Regions from separate parts of the Kineococcus esterisolvens genome, predicted to be linked through region 2. Evidence: predicted binding sites of a transcription regulator. Region 2 holds the regulator's gene; each other region holds the start of a gene.

Region 1 (4,012 bases), on a different contig from region 2:
CCGCGCGACGCTACGCGGGCCCCGCGCCGCCGCGCCCACCGGTCCTCCCGCCGGTCCTCCCGGCGTCGTGCCCGGCGTCCTGCCCGGCGTCCTGCCCGGTGTCGTGCTGCGCACCCCGCTCGGCGTCCCGCACGTGCTGGCGCACCAGCTCGACGACGTCGGCGGGCCGGTCCCAGGCGGGCACGTGCCCGCAGCGCTCCCACTCCAGCCACCGCGCGTGCGGTGGCGCGCTGGAGCGCAGCAGGTGCGTGGCGGGCAGGACCCGGTCGCGCCGCCCGGCCACCACCGCGACGGGCACCCGCACGTCGGCCCCGCGGGTGAAGGCGCCCGCGGCCAGCCCGGCGTCCGCCGCCGCGTAGCCCGCCGCGGAGGCCACCGAGAGCACCGCCTCGCGCGCCAGCGCCGCGGGCAGGGCGCGCGGTGCCGCGCTGGTGGCCGCGAACGCCAGGGTGCGGCCCCAGCGGGTGGGCAGCGGGTCGAACGGAAGCCGCGGCGCGGCGCCGGCGTACCAGCGGGCGAAGCGCTGACCGGTGGGCAGCAGCGGCGGGCGGCGGCGAGGGCTGGCCCACAGCCCCGCGGGTGCCAGGGCGACCACGCTGGCGACCGCCGGGCCCTGCGGACCCGTCCCCGCGTCGGGGTCGCCCGCGCCGTCGGCGGCGGCGGCCTCCAGGCACACCCAGCCGCCCAGGGAGTGGCCCACCAGGTGCACCGCCCGCCCCTCGACGGCCCGCAGCCGCGCCGCCGCGCGCCGCAGCCGCCGGCCCAGCGCGGCGGCGCGCATGGCGCCGGGCCCCTCGTCCGGCGCGGGCGGCGGGCTGTCCCCGTGCCCGGGCAGGTCCACCAGCAGCAGGCGGTGGTCGCGGGCCAGGGCGGGTGCCACCAGCGACCAGGTGCTCGCCGCACCCCCCAGTCCGTGCACCAGCAGCACGCGGGGCGCGTCCGCGCCGGCGCTGGTCACCTCCCGGACCGCCAGGCCCTCCAGCAGCGTGCTCAACCGGTCTCGACCGGGTGCGCCCCCGCCAGCCTCAGCAGCTCGTCGTAGCGGGTGGGGAACACCGCGCGCGGGTGCCCGGCCGGCACCCACACCACCGGGTGCACGGCCAGCGTCACGTCCACGTAGGTCGGCAGCGGATCGGCCAGCCCCACCGGGGAGGTCGACCCCAGCACCGAGCCGGTGCGCCGCACCGTCTCGGCCTCGAGGACCTCCTCGAGGTGCGGCACACCCAGCACCGCTGCGAGCGACGGGGGGAAGAGCTCGTGGGCGCCGGAGGCCAGCACGAGGACGAGCCGGTCCCCGGGCGCGCGCAGCAGGGTGCTGCGCACGACGGCGGCGGCCGGGACGCCGAGGTGGTGGGCCACGTCCGCCGCCGTGCGGGGGCCCGGCGGCAGCAGCACCACCTGCCCGCCGGCGTCCAGCTCGGCCAGCGCGCGGGCGGTGGCGGCCACGGCCGGGTGCACGTCGGCGGGGTGCGCGGGCGCGGCGGCCGTGGTGGAGGGGGCCGGTGGGGGCGGCTGCGGCGGTGCGGGCTCCTGCTGCGGGGGCGCGACGAGGAGATCGCCCGCGGCGGGGGCGCGACCGGCGGTCGTCCACCTCATGCACCACCACGGTAGGCGCGGCGCGCCCCGCCGTCGCGTCGAACGCACGGGGTGCCGGGACCCGCTGCGGCGCAGCGCGGGGAACACAGCCCGCTGCCCCCCGCGGTCCCTGTGGACGGCGCTCGGTCCGTTGACGCCGGGGGCAGCGGGTGGTGTAGCTTCGAAGAGCGTTCGAACCGGTGTTCGAACGCCGTGGCCGCTCGGCGGCGCGGTCCGGGGGGAGGGGAAGCCCCGCGGCCCGCGCCCCGGGCGCGCTGCGAGAGCCGCTTCCCCCGGCTCGCCCGCCGCGGCAGGCCCGCGGCGCCGGCTGGAGCGGAGGGGGAGACAGCGGTGCGACGGTTCTCGGACGAGGTGCACGTGCGGTGCGGTGTCCTGGGGGGAGCGCCGGGGGCCCCGGTGCAGTTCGTCTGGCGCAGCAGGCTCTACCTCGTGCACCACGTGCTGGGCCGCTGGCGCGAGCGCAGCGCGTGGTGGGAGCAGCCCGCGGTGGCCGCCCTCCACGGCGGGGCGGTGGCCGGCGGGGAGCGCGCAGCCGGCTCGCGCACGGTGCTGGCGCTGGGCGACCTGGAGCGCGAGGTGTTCCGCGTGGAGGCCGCCGTCGGCCGCGCCCGCACGGGCGTCTACGACCTGGCGCACCCCGTGCAGGCAGGCACTGCCGCTTCCGGTGCGGAGGTGGTGTCGGAGGCGGCTGGTAGTCAAGAGGGTGACGGCGCGTGGCGACTGCTGCGTGTCAGCGACTGACGTCCGGACGCCACCGGAGAGGTGAACCGCGATGACCACCCCGAGGGCCTCTTCCCCCGGCGGCCTCCCCGAGGTTACCGCCGACCGCCCCCGACCCCTGACCACCGCCGCGCTGGACCTGCTCGAGCGGTGCGAGACCGAGCTGCGTGCGGCGGCCGCCGCGCCCGAGCCGGATGAGCGCTACGTGCACGCCCACCTGTCCGCCCTGCGTGCCGGTGCCGCGCTCGTCGCCGTGCACGGCCGGCCCACCGCCCCGCGCCGCAGCCAGCCGCGCAGCGTGTGGGAGATGCTGCCCCGCCTCGACCCGGACCTGGAGGTCTGGTCGCGCCGGTTCGCCTCGACCGCACCCGTGCGGGCCCGCGTGGAGGCCGGTCGCACCGGTGTCGTCGACACCGCGGCGGCCGACGCGCTGCTGGCCGACGCGGTGGCCTTCCACCGCGTCGTGGAAGCCCGGCTCGGGCTCAGCCGACTGCACCCGCTGGCCAGCTGACCCGCTCCTGACCCCACCCCCACCCCCACCCCCACCGCCGCTCCGTCCTTCCCCGCGGGCGCACCACCCGCCGGAGGACGACCCGTGCCCGCCACCGCACCCGCGACCCCCTTCACCCACCTGCACGTCGCCTCCGGCTTCTCGCTGCGCCACGGCGTGTCGACCCCGGCCGACCTCGTCACCCGCGCGGCCGACCTGGGGATGGCTTCTCTCGCCCTCACCGACCGCGACGGCCTGTACGGCGCCGTGAAGTTCGTGCGGGCCTGCACCGCGGCCGGGTTGGCACCCGTCCTCGGCGTCGACCTCGCCACCACCCCCACCGGCCTGCTCGCAGGCCTGCCCCCCTGGGCCGACCCCTCCACCGCCGCCCGGCGGGGCCCGGCGCGCGGCGGGACCGCCGTCGACCCGGGGCTGCCGCGTGCCACCGTGCTCGCGCTCGGGGCCGGCGCGGGGGTGGGCGCCGGGGACGGCTGGGCCGCGCTGTGCGGCCTGGTCAGCGCCACCCACCTCGCCGGCCGGCGGGGACGGCCCGTCAGCAGCCTGCCGCTCGTCTCCCGGCACGCCACCACCGCCGGGGGGGCGGCCGCGCTCGCGGTGCTGCTCGGGCCCGCCTCCGAGGTCGGCCGGGCGGTGCTGGCCCACCGCGACGACGTGGCCCGCGCGGTGCTGCGCCGCTGGCGCGAGGTGCTGCCGGAGGGCTGCCTGCACGTGGAGGTGGTCTACCACCACGGCCCGCCCGGCACCGCGGGCAGCCTCGAGCACGCCGCCCGCCTCCTGGCGCTGGCCCGCGCGGAGGGCCTGCCGGCCGTGCTGACCGCGGCGGTGCGCCACGCCACCCCGGACGGGGCCGTCACGGCCGACCTGCTCGACGCGGTGCGCCGCCTGGTCCCGCTCGGCACCCGGCACCTGGACCGCGCCACCGCCCAGGGTCACCTGGTCGACGGTGAGGGCATGGCCCGCACCGCGGCCCAGGTGGCGCACGCGCTCGCCGGCGGCCGCGACGGCACGCGGCTGGCGCGCGAGCTGCTCACCGCCACCGCGCGGCTGGCCGGGCGGGCCCGCCTCGAGGCCGTCGCCGACCTCGGGACCGGCACCCACCACCTGCCCGACCGCGCCGCGCTCCGGCTGCCGGCCGACGCCGCCCTCGACGGCGTCCTGCGGGCGCGGTGCGAGGCGGGGGTGGGT
Region 2 (4,012 bases):
GGTGACCGCCGGCGGAGCCGGCGGCCGCGCCCCTTCGCTGCACGTGGCGCCGCTGTCGGTGGCCGGGCTGCTGCGCGAGCGGGTCTTCACCGACCGCACCGTGGTGGCCACGTCCGCCACCCTCACCCTCGGCGGCTCCTTCGACCCGGTCGCGGGTGCCTTCGGGCTGCGCACCGGTGGGCGCGACCGCGCCCCGTGGACGGGGCTGGACGTCGGCAGCCCCTTCGACTACCCCCGGCAGGGGATCCTCTACGTGGCCCGGCACCTGCCGCCGCCGGGTCGCTCGGGCGTGGCCGACGCCGTCCTCGACGAGCTCGCCGCGCTGCTGGACGCCGCAGGTGGGCGCACCCTGGGCCTGTTCTCCTCGCGCCGGGCCGCCGAGGAGGCCGCTGCCGGGGTGCGCGAGCGCACCGGCCGCACCGTCCTGTGCCAGGGCGACGACCGGCTTCCGCGCCTGGTGCGCCGGTTCGCGGACGAGCCGGCGACCTCCCTGTTCGGCACCCTGTCGCTGTGGCAGGGCGTGGACGTGCCCGGCGCCGGCTGCCAGCTCGTGGTGATCGACCGCATCCCCTTCCCCCGCCCGGACGACCCGCTGATGTCGGCGCGCGCCCGGGCCGTGGACAGCGCCGGCGGCAACGGCTTCCTGTCGGTGTCCGCCGCCCACGCGGCGGTGCGGCTCGCGCAGGGCGCGGGGCGGCTGGTGCGCGCGGCCGGCGACCGCGGCGTCGTCGCGGTCCTCGACCCGCGCCTGGCGACGGCCCGCTACGGCGGCTTCCTGCGCGAGAGCCTCCCGGCCTTCTGGCCCACCGCCTCGCCCGAGGTGGCCCGCGAGGCGCTGCGCCGGCTGGACGCCGCCGCGGCTGCGCCGGGCGGGTGAGGATCCGGGGCGGACAGGCCCCGGGGGCTGACCGCGCAGCCGTCACCTGGCATCCTCGGTCCGTGGCCACCGTCGGCTTCCTGCACACCGCGCACGCCCACGTGCGCGCCTTCCGCGACCTCCTGCACCAGCGCGACGACACGGTCGACGACCGGCACCTGGTGGACACCGGGTTGCTGTCCGGCGCCCGCGAGCACGGCGCGGCGAGCGTGCGCGCGGCCCTCGCCGACCGGCTGCGGCGGCTGGTGGCCGAGGGCGCCGACGTCGTCGTGAGCACCTGCTCGGAGACGGGTCCGGAGGCCGAGCGCGTCGGCGCCGAGGTGGGCGTGCGGGTCCTGCGCGTGGACCGGCCGATGGCCGAGGCCGCGGTGCTGGCCGGGCGGCGCATCGCCGTCGTCAGCTCGCTGCCGCAGGCGCGCGCCACGGTGCTCCCGCTGCTGCAGGAGTCGGCCGCCGCGACCGGGAGGACCGTCGAGCTGGTCGACGTGCGCTGCCCGGGCACCTGGTCGGCCTTCGAGGCCGGGGACGTGGTGACCTACGTCACCTCGGTGGCCGAGGTGGTGCGGCGCTGCGTGCGCGCCGCGTTCCCGCCGGTGGACGTGGTGGTGCTCGCGCAGGCGAGCATGGTCGACGCCGCGCCGCTGCTGCGGGACCTGGGCCTGCCCGTGCTCACGTCGCCGCGGCTGGCGGTCGAGGCGGCGGTGGAGCTGGTGGTACCGGTCGGCCGCTGACGGGCGCAGCCCCGCGGGTGCCCCTCAGAGGCTGCGCAGCACCGCCGTCACGCGCCCCAGGACCACCGCGTCGTCGCCGTCGATCGGCTCGTACAGGTCGTTGCGCGGAAGCAGCAGCACGTGGCCGTCCCTGCGCTGCAGCACCTTCACGGTGGCTTCCCCGTCGATCATCGCGGCCACCACGTCGCCGTTCTCGGCCGTGGGCTGCTGGCGCACGACGACCCAGTCGCCGTCGCAGATCGCCGCGTCCACCATGGAGTCGCCGACCACCCGCAGCATGAAGTGCTGCCCGGCGCCCACCAGCTGAGCGGGCAGCGGGAAGACCTCCTCCACCAGCTGCTCGGCGAGGACGGGGGCGCCGGCCGCGATGCGCCCGACGACGGGCACGTACGTGACGGCGGGCCGTTCGTCGGCGGCGGTGGCCCCCTCGCCGGCCACAGCGCCGTGCGCCGGCGCAGGGGCGACGACCTCCAGGGTGCGCGGGCGGCGGGGGTCCTTGCGCAGGTACCCCAGGCGCTCGAGGGTCTTCACCTGGTGGGCGACACTGCTGGGGCTGGTGAGCCCGACCGCCTGGCCGATCTCGCGCATGCTGGGCGGGTACCCGCGGCGCTCCACCGCCTCCCGGATCGTCTCCAGGACCCCGCGCTGGCGTGCTGTGAGCCCCCCGCGGTCGGGGTGGCCGTCGGGCAGCTGGTGCACCGACGCCCCGGCCGCGCCGGGGTCGTCCCGGTCCTCGCCGTGCAGCAGGTCCGTCACGTCCACTCCCCGTCGTCCCACGAGCACCGCGGCGTCCCGCGGCTGCGATCACGCTACTCGGGCGGGCCCCGGACCTCAAACACGTGTTCGAACGTGTCGCGCCGTGCCCGAGGTGCGCCGGAGGGCGCCGGGGCGGCGGGCCGTGTCGGGGGCGGGTGGCAGCGTGCGCACGCCGCCCCCCCCGCGGGGTCGCGCGCGCCGCGCGCCGGTCGTGCGCGGGGCTTGCGCACCCCCCGCCGGGCGGTGGTAGAACAGCCCCGCCCGTTCGAACACCCGTTCGACCGGGCTCCCGAGCCGGAGGTCCTCACCCGTGAGCAGCACCGCCCTCGCCCTCTCACCCCTGGCGCCCGGCCACCGTCCCGTGCGCGCCCGCCGGGCCCCCGGGGGCCGTCCGTCCCCCGCGGTGCGCTGCGCCGCCGCAGCCCCCCGCGGGCCCGTGCGCCGTCCGTCCCGCGCCCCGCGCCGGGCCCTGCGGCTGACGCGGCGCGGACGGCTGGCCGCCACGTGCACGACGGCCGGCGTGCTGGCCGGCGTGGTCCTGGCGGTGTCGGCGGCGGTGGGCGGGCCGGCCGCCGCGGGCGGGGTGCCGGGGCGCGCCCCGCACGTCCTGACGGTGCTGCCCGGGCAGACCCTGTCGGAGATCGCCACCGAGCTGGCGCCGGGGGAGGACTGGCGGGAGGTGGCCGCCGAGATCGCCGAGGTCAACGGCCTGTCGTCGCCGGCCCTGCGCGCGGGGCAGCGGCTCACCCTCCCCGAGCTGGACTGATCGGCGCCCGGCCGTGCGTGGTGTCCACAGCAGCCGGGGGCAGGTTGCCGACGCCGACACCGGCGACGTACCGTCACCCCACGATCAGGACCCTGGGCCGCCCCCGGGGACGGCGCCGCCCGCCCGGGCGGGGTCCGGGGCGGGCGGCCGGGGCGCCGCGTGGGAGGAACCAGGGGTGCACTGCCCGTTCTGCCGGCACGCCGATTCGCGCGTGGTCGATTCGAGGACCACCGAGGACGGCAGCAGCATCCGCCGGCGCCGCCAGTGCCCCAACTGCTCCAAGCGCTTCACCACGCTGGAGACCGCGAGCCTGGCCGTGGTGAAGCGTTCCGGCGCCAGCGAGCCGTTCAGCCGGGCCAAGATCGCCACCGGTGTCCGCAAGGCCTGCCAGGGGCGCCCGGTCAGCGAGGACGACATCGCGCTGCTGGCGCACCGCGTCGAGGAGGCCGTGCGCGCCCAGGGCGCCGCCGAGATCGACGCCCACCAGGTGGGTCTGGCCACCCTGCCCTTCCTGCGCGAGCTCGACGAGGTCGCCTACCTGCGCTTCGCGTCGGTCTACCAGGCCTTCGACTCCCTCGCGGACTTCGAGGCGGCCATCGAGCAGCTGCGCGCCGAGCGCAGCGCCGCGCTCGAGCGCGCGGACGGTGCGCCGGCGGCCGTGCGCGGCTGACCGCGGCCGCGCGGGCCCTGGGTCGGCACGCGGGCCCGGCGGGGCGAGAATGGGCCCATGCTGGATCCCGGGTCGCTGTACACCCTGCAGGGCACGCCGCCGGCGCTGGTCGAGCCCCACCTCGTCGTCGCGCTGTCGGGCTTCGTCGACGCCGGCAGCGCCGTGCGGCTGGCGGTGGGGCACCTGCGCGACGTCTGCGAGCACGAGGTCGT
Region 3 (4,012 bases), on a different contig from region 2:
CACCCGGACGGCTCCGGACACCGGCGCGCCCGCTTCACGTGCCGGGCGCGTCCTCGTCCTGCTCGCCGGCGAGGTCCACGGGCAGCTGCCAGGCGGCGTCCCGCGGCGGTGTCAGGCCCAGGTGCGCCCAGGTCTCGGGCAGCGCCACGCGGCCGCGGGGCGTACGGCCCAGCAGCCCCTCGCGCACCAGGAACGGCTCGGCGACCGTCTCGACGGTCTCGGCCTCCTCCCCCACCACCACCGCCAGCGTCGACAGGCCCACCGGGCCGCCGCCGAAGCGGCGGCACAGCGCGTCCAGCACGGCGCGGTCCAGGCGGTCCAGGCCGCGTTCGTCCACCTCGTAGACCTCGAGCGCGGCGCGCGCCGCGCGGCGGTCCACCAGGCCGGAGCCGCGCACCTGCGCCCAGTCGCGCACGCGGCGCAGCAACCGGTTGGCGATGCGCGGGGTGCCGCGCGAGCGGCGCCCGATCTCGGCGGCGCCCTCCGCGGTCAGCTGCACCCCCAGCAGCGCCGCGGAGCGGCGCAGCACCTGCACCAGCTCCTCGGGCGTGTAGAAGTCCAGGTAGCCGGTGAAGCCGAACCGGTCGCGCAGCGGCGCCGGCAGCAGCCCGGCGCGCGTGGTGGCGCCCACCAGCGTGAAGCGCGGCAGCTCCAGCGGGATGGCGGTGGCACCGGGGCCCTTGCCGACGATGACGTCGACGCGGTAGTCCTCCATCGCCATGTAGAGCATCTCCTCCGCCGGCCGGGCCATGCGGTGGATCTCGTCGAGGAAGAGCACCTCGCCCTCGTCCAGCGAGCTGAGCACGGCGGCCAGGTCGCCGGCGTGCTGGATCGCCGGCCCGCTGGACTGGCGCAGCGGGGCACCCATCTCCGAGGCGACGATCATCGCCAGGGTCGTCTTGCCCAGCCCCGGCGGGCCGGAGAAGAGCACGTGGTCGCTGGTGCCGCCACGGGCCCTGGCCGCGTCCAGCACGAGCGAGAGCTGCTCGCGCACCACCTTCTGGCCGACGAACTCCTCCAGCCCGTGCGGGCGCAGGGCCGATTCCGCGGCGCGCTCGCCGTTGTCGGCGCCCGGCGTGACGATCCGCTCGCTCACGTCGTCCTCCCCCCGCGTCCCGGTGCCCACCTCAGCGCCCCGACAGGTGGCGCAGGGCCGCCCGCAGCGCGGCGGGCACGTCGCTCACCCCGCCGGCGTCCTGAGCGGCCACGGCGTCGACGGCGTCGCCGGCCTGCTTGAGCGGGTAGCCCAGCCCGGCCAGGGCGTCGACGACCTGCTGGCGGCGGGCGTCGTCGGCGTCGGCGGGGGCGGGGGCCTGCTCGAGCGGCGCACCGCTGGGCGGGCCCAGCCGGTCGCCCAGCTCCAGGCAGATGCGCTGCGCGCCCTTCTTGCCGATGCCCGGCACCCGCACCAGCGCGGCGTGGTCCTCGGCGGCCACGGCGGCGCGCAGCCCGTCCGGGCGGTGGACGGCGAGCATCGCCAGCGCGAGGCGCGGCCCGACGCCGGAGACCGTCTGCAGCGCCTCGAAGACCTCCCGCTCGTCGGTGTCGGCGAAGCCGAACAGCGTCAGGGAGTCCTCGCGCACCACCAGGCTGGTCGCGAGCACGCCCTCCTCGCCGACCCGCAGCCCCGCGAGCGTGGCCGGGGCGGCCTGCACGAGCAGACCGACCCCGCCCACCTCGAGGACGGCGGAGTCCAGACGCACCGCGAGCACCCGCCCGCGCACCGACGCGATCACACGACCTCCACCCCCGGCGCGGGGCACGCCCGCGCGAACACCTGTACGAGCCGAGGTTAACGAGCGGGTCCGACAGCGCCGCGAGGCGCGCCGACACCGCCCGCGCGGAGCACGAGCAGGCAGGGCACGATCGCCCCGTGAGCCACGAGCAGCACCGGAACCCCCGGCAGAACGTGACCTTCGAGTCGGCCACCGGCAGCGGCCACGCGCACGGCTACCTGCGCGTGCCCGGAACCGGCAGCGGGCCGGGCGTGGTCGTCGTGCAGGAGTGGTGGGGGCTGACCGACCACGTCGTCGCCGTCGTCGACCGCCTCGCCGCCGACGGCTTCGTCGCCCTGGCGCCCGACCTGTACGGGGGGCGGACCACCCACGACTCCGCCGAGGCCGCGCGCCTGCTCACCGAGCTGCCCGTCGAGCGCGCCACCCGCGACCTGGCCGGCGCGGTGACGTACCTGCTGGAGCGGCCCGAGACGACCTCGCCCACCGTGGGGGCGGTCGGCTTCTGCATGGGCGGGGCGTTCGTGCTGACCCTGGCGGCGCAGCAGGGCGAGCGGGTCGGCGCGGCCGTGCCCTGGTACGGCGTGCCCGGCCCGGACACCGACTACTCGGGCCTGCGCGCTGCCGTGCTGGGCCACTTCGGCGAGGAGGACGCCTCGGTGCCGCTGGAGGGGGTGCGGGCCGCCGCGGAGCGGATCCGCCGGCACTCGGGGGTGGAGCCGACCTTCCACGTGTACCCGGCGCCGCACGCCTTCTACAACGACGAGCGGGCCGGCTACCGCCGCGAGGCGGCCGAACTGGCCTGGGCGCGCACCACGGCGTTCCTGCGCGAGCAGCTCGGCTGAGGGGCCGGCACCCGCGCCGGAGCCCGCAGCGGCACCGCCGCCGGTGCGGGCTCCGGTCGGGTGGCCGACGGCGCGCGGCCGCAGCACAGTGGCGCGGTGAGCCGACACCCCGCGAGCCCCCGCCCCCGCCGTCCGATCCACACCGTCCTCGCCGGTGCCGTGGCCGGCGCAGCCGGCACCACCGTCCTGAACGCCGTCACGTACGGTGACATGGCCCGGCGCGGCCGTGCGCCGAGCACCGTGCCCGAGCAGACGGTCACCGCCCTCGCCGAGCGCCTGGACCGGCCGATCGGCGGCCGCGGTCCCGAGCGCGAGCACCGCACCACCGCGCTGGGCGCGCTGTCCGGCTACGCCGCCGGTGTCGGCGTGGGCAAGCTCGTCGGGTTCGCCCGGGCCGCGGGGCTGCGGATGCCCGCCGGGATCGGCGGCGTGGTCACCGGGGCGCTGGCGATGGCGGCCACCGACCTGCCGGCGCACGCCCTGGGGGTCACCGACCTGCGCACCTGGACGAGGGCGGACTGGGTCTCCGACGCCGTGCCGCACCTCGCGTACGGCCTGACCACCCACGCGACGCTGCGCGCGCTGGACCCCGCTCCCCGGCCCGGACGCACCGCGGTCCTGGACCTGCCGTCCCTCGGGGGTCGCAGCTCGACCGCGCGGCACCCCCGGGGGCAGGAGCCCGCCGCGCAGGGCCGCTCCCACGCCTCGGCGGGCCTGCTGCTGCGCAGCGCGCTGCTGGGCGTGGCGGCGGGCGGGCGCAGCTCCCTGGGTCTGGCCGGGCCGCTGCTGCTGTCCACCGGTGCCGGCGCGCTGCCCGGCGGCGCGCCGGCGGCGGCGCTGAGCTCCCTGGCGGTGGGCGGTGAACTGCTGGCCGACAAGCTGCCCACCACGCCCAGCCGGCTCAGCGCCGCCGGCCTGCCCGTCCGACTGGCCTCGGGCCTGGTGGGCGGGGCCGCCCTGGCGCGGCGCGAGCACGCCCGGGCGGTGCTGCCGGCGCTGGCCGGGGTGACGGGCGCCGTGGCCGGCTCGTACGCGGGGGCGGCCTGGCGCGCGTGGGCCGGGCAGCGGGTGCCGGACGTGGAGGCCGCCCTGGTGGAGGACGTGGTGGCCGCCGCCCTGACCCTGGCGGCCGCGCTGCCGCACCGCCGCGGCTGAACCCCTCTCCCGGTCCGTCGGTCGCCGGACCGCTCCGGCGGCGTTCAGCGCGGCCGGCGAGCCACCGGTCGACGGGCCGCGGCCCGGGCGGCCTCGGCATAGCCGTTGCGGCGCCCGGTGACCAGCGCCCCGTGGGCGGCGGCCTCCAGCCGGGTCGTGGCGGACCCGCGCCACAGGTGGCACAGGGCCAGGGCCAGGGCGTCGGCCGCGTCGGCCGGCCGGGGCGGGCTGTCCAGGCCGAGGATGCGGGTCACCATCGCCGTCACCTGCTCCTTGTCG

What was found. Region 2 encodes LexA, which represses DNA repair genes until DNA is damaged. Its sites were predicted from a motif close to TCGAACANNTGTTCGA; they were not measured.
Region 1: a site for LexA is predicted at 1,768-1,783, ahead of ACRYR8_RS14165 (DUF6504 family protein). Genes of this name have one in related genera too.
Region 3: a site for LexA is predicted at 1,770-1,785, ahead of ruvA (Holliday junction branch migration protein RuvA). Genes of this name have one in related genera too.

Annotation. Positions count from the first base shown of each region.
Region 1 covers NZ_JBJLRI010000045.1:30,306-34,317, reverse strand. The annotation lists gene ACRYR8_RS14175 (alpha/beta fold hydrolase) at 11-994, opposite strand; gene ACRYR8_RS14170 (aminoacyl-tRNA deacylase) at 991-1,596, opposite strand; gene ACRYR8_RS14165 (DUF6504 family protein) at 1,927-2,337, shown strand; gene ACRYR8_RS14160 (SAV_6107 family HEPN domain-containing protein) at 2,369-2,827, shown strand; gene ACRYR8_RS14155 (DNA polymerase III subunit alpha) at 2,912-4,012, shown strand, end outside.
Region 2 covers NZ_JBJLRI010000077.1:2,885-6,896, reverse strand. The annotation lists gene ACRYR8_RS18155 (ATP-dependent DNA helicase) at 1-877, shown strand, start outside; gene ACRYR8_RS18150 (aspartate/glutamate racemase family protein) at 940-1,608, shown strand; gene lexA (transcriptional repressor LexA) at 1,633-2,364, opposite strand; gene ACRYR8_RS18140 (LysM peptidoglycan-binding domain-containing protein) at 2,675-3,130, shown strand; gene nrdR (transcriptional regulator NrdR) at 3,306-3,800, shown strand; gene ACRYR8_RS18130 (proteasome assembly chaperone family protein) at 3,858-4,012, shown strand, end outside.
Region 3 covers NZ_JBJLRI010000020.1:44,236-48,247, forward strand. The annotation lists gene ruvB (Holliday junction branch migration DNA helicase RuvB) at 35-1,096, opposite strand; gene ruvA (Holliday junction branch migration protein RuvA) at 1,128-1,736, opposite strand; gene ACRYR8_RS08955 (dienelactone hydrolase family protein) at 1,874-2,578, shown strand; gene ACRYR8_RS08960 (hypothetical protein) at 2,675-3,733, shown strand; gene ruvC (crossover junction endodeoxyribonuclease RuvC) at 3,778-4,012, opposite strand, start outside.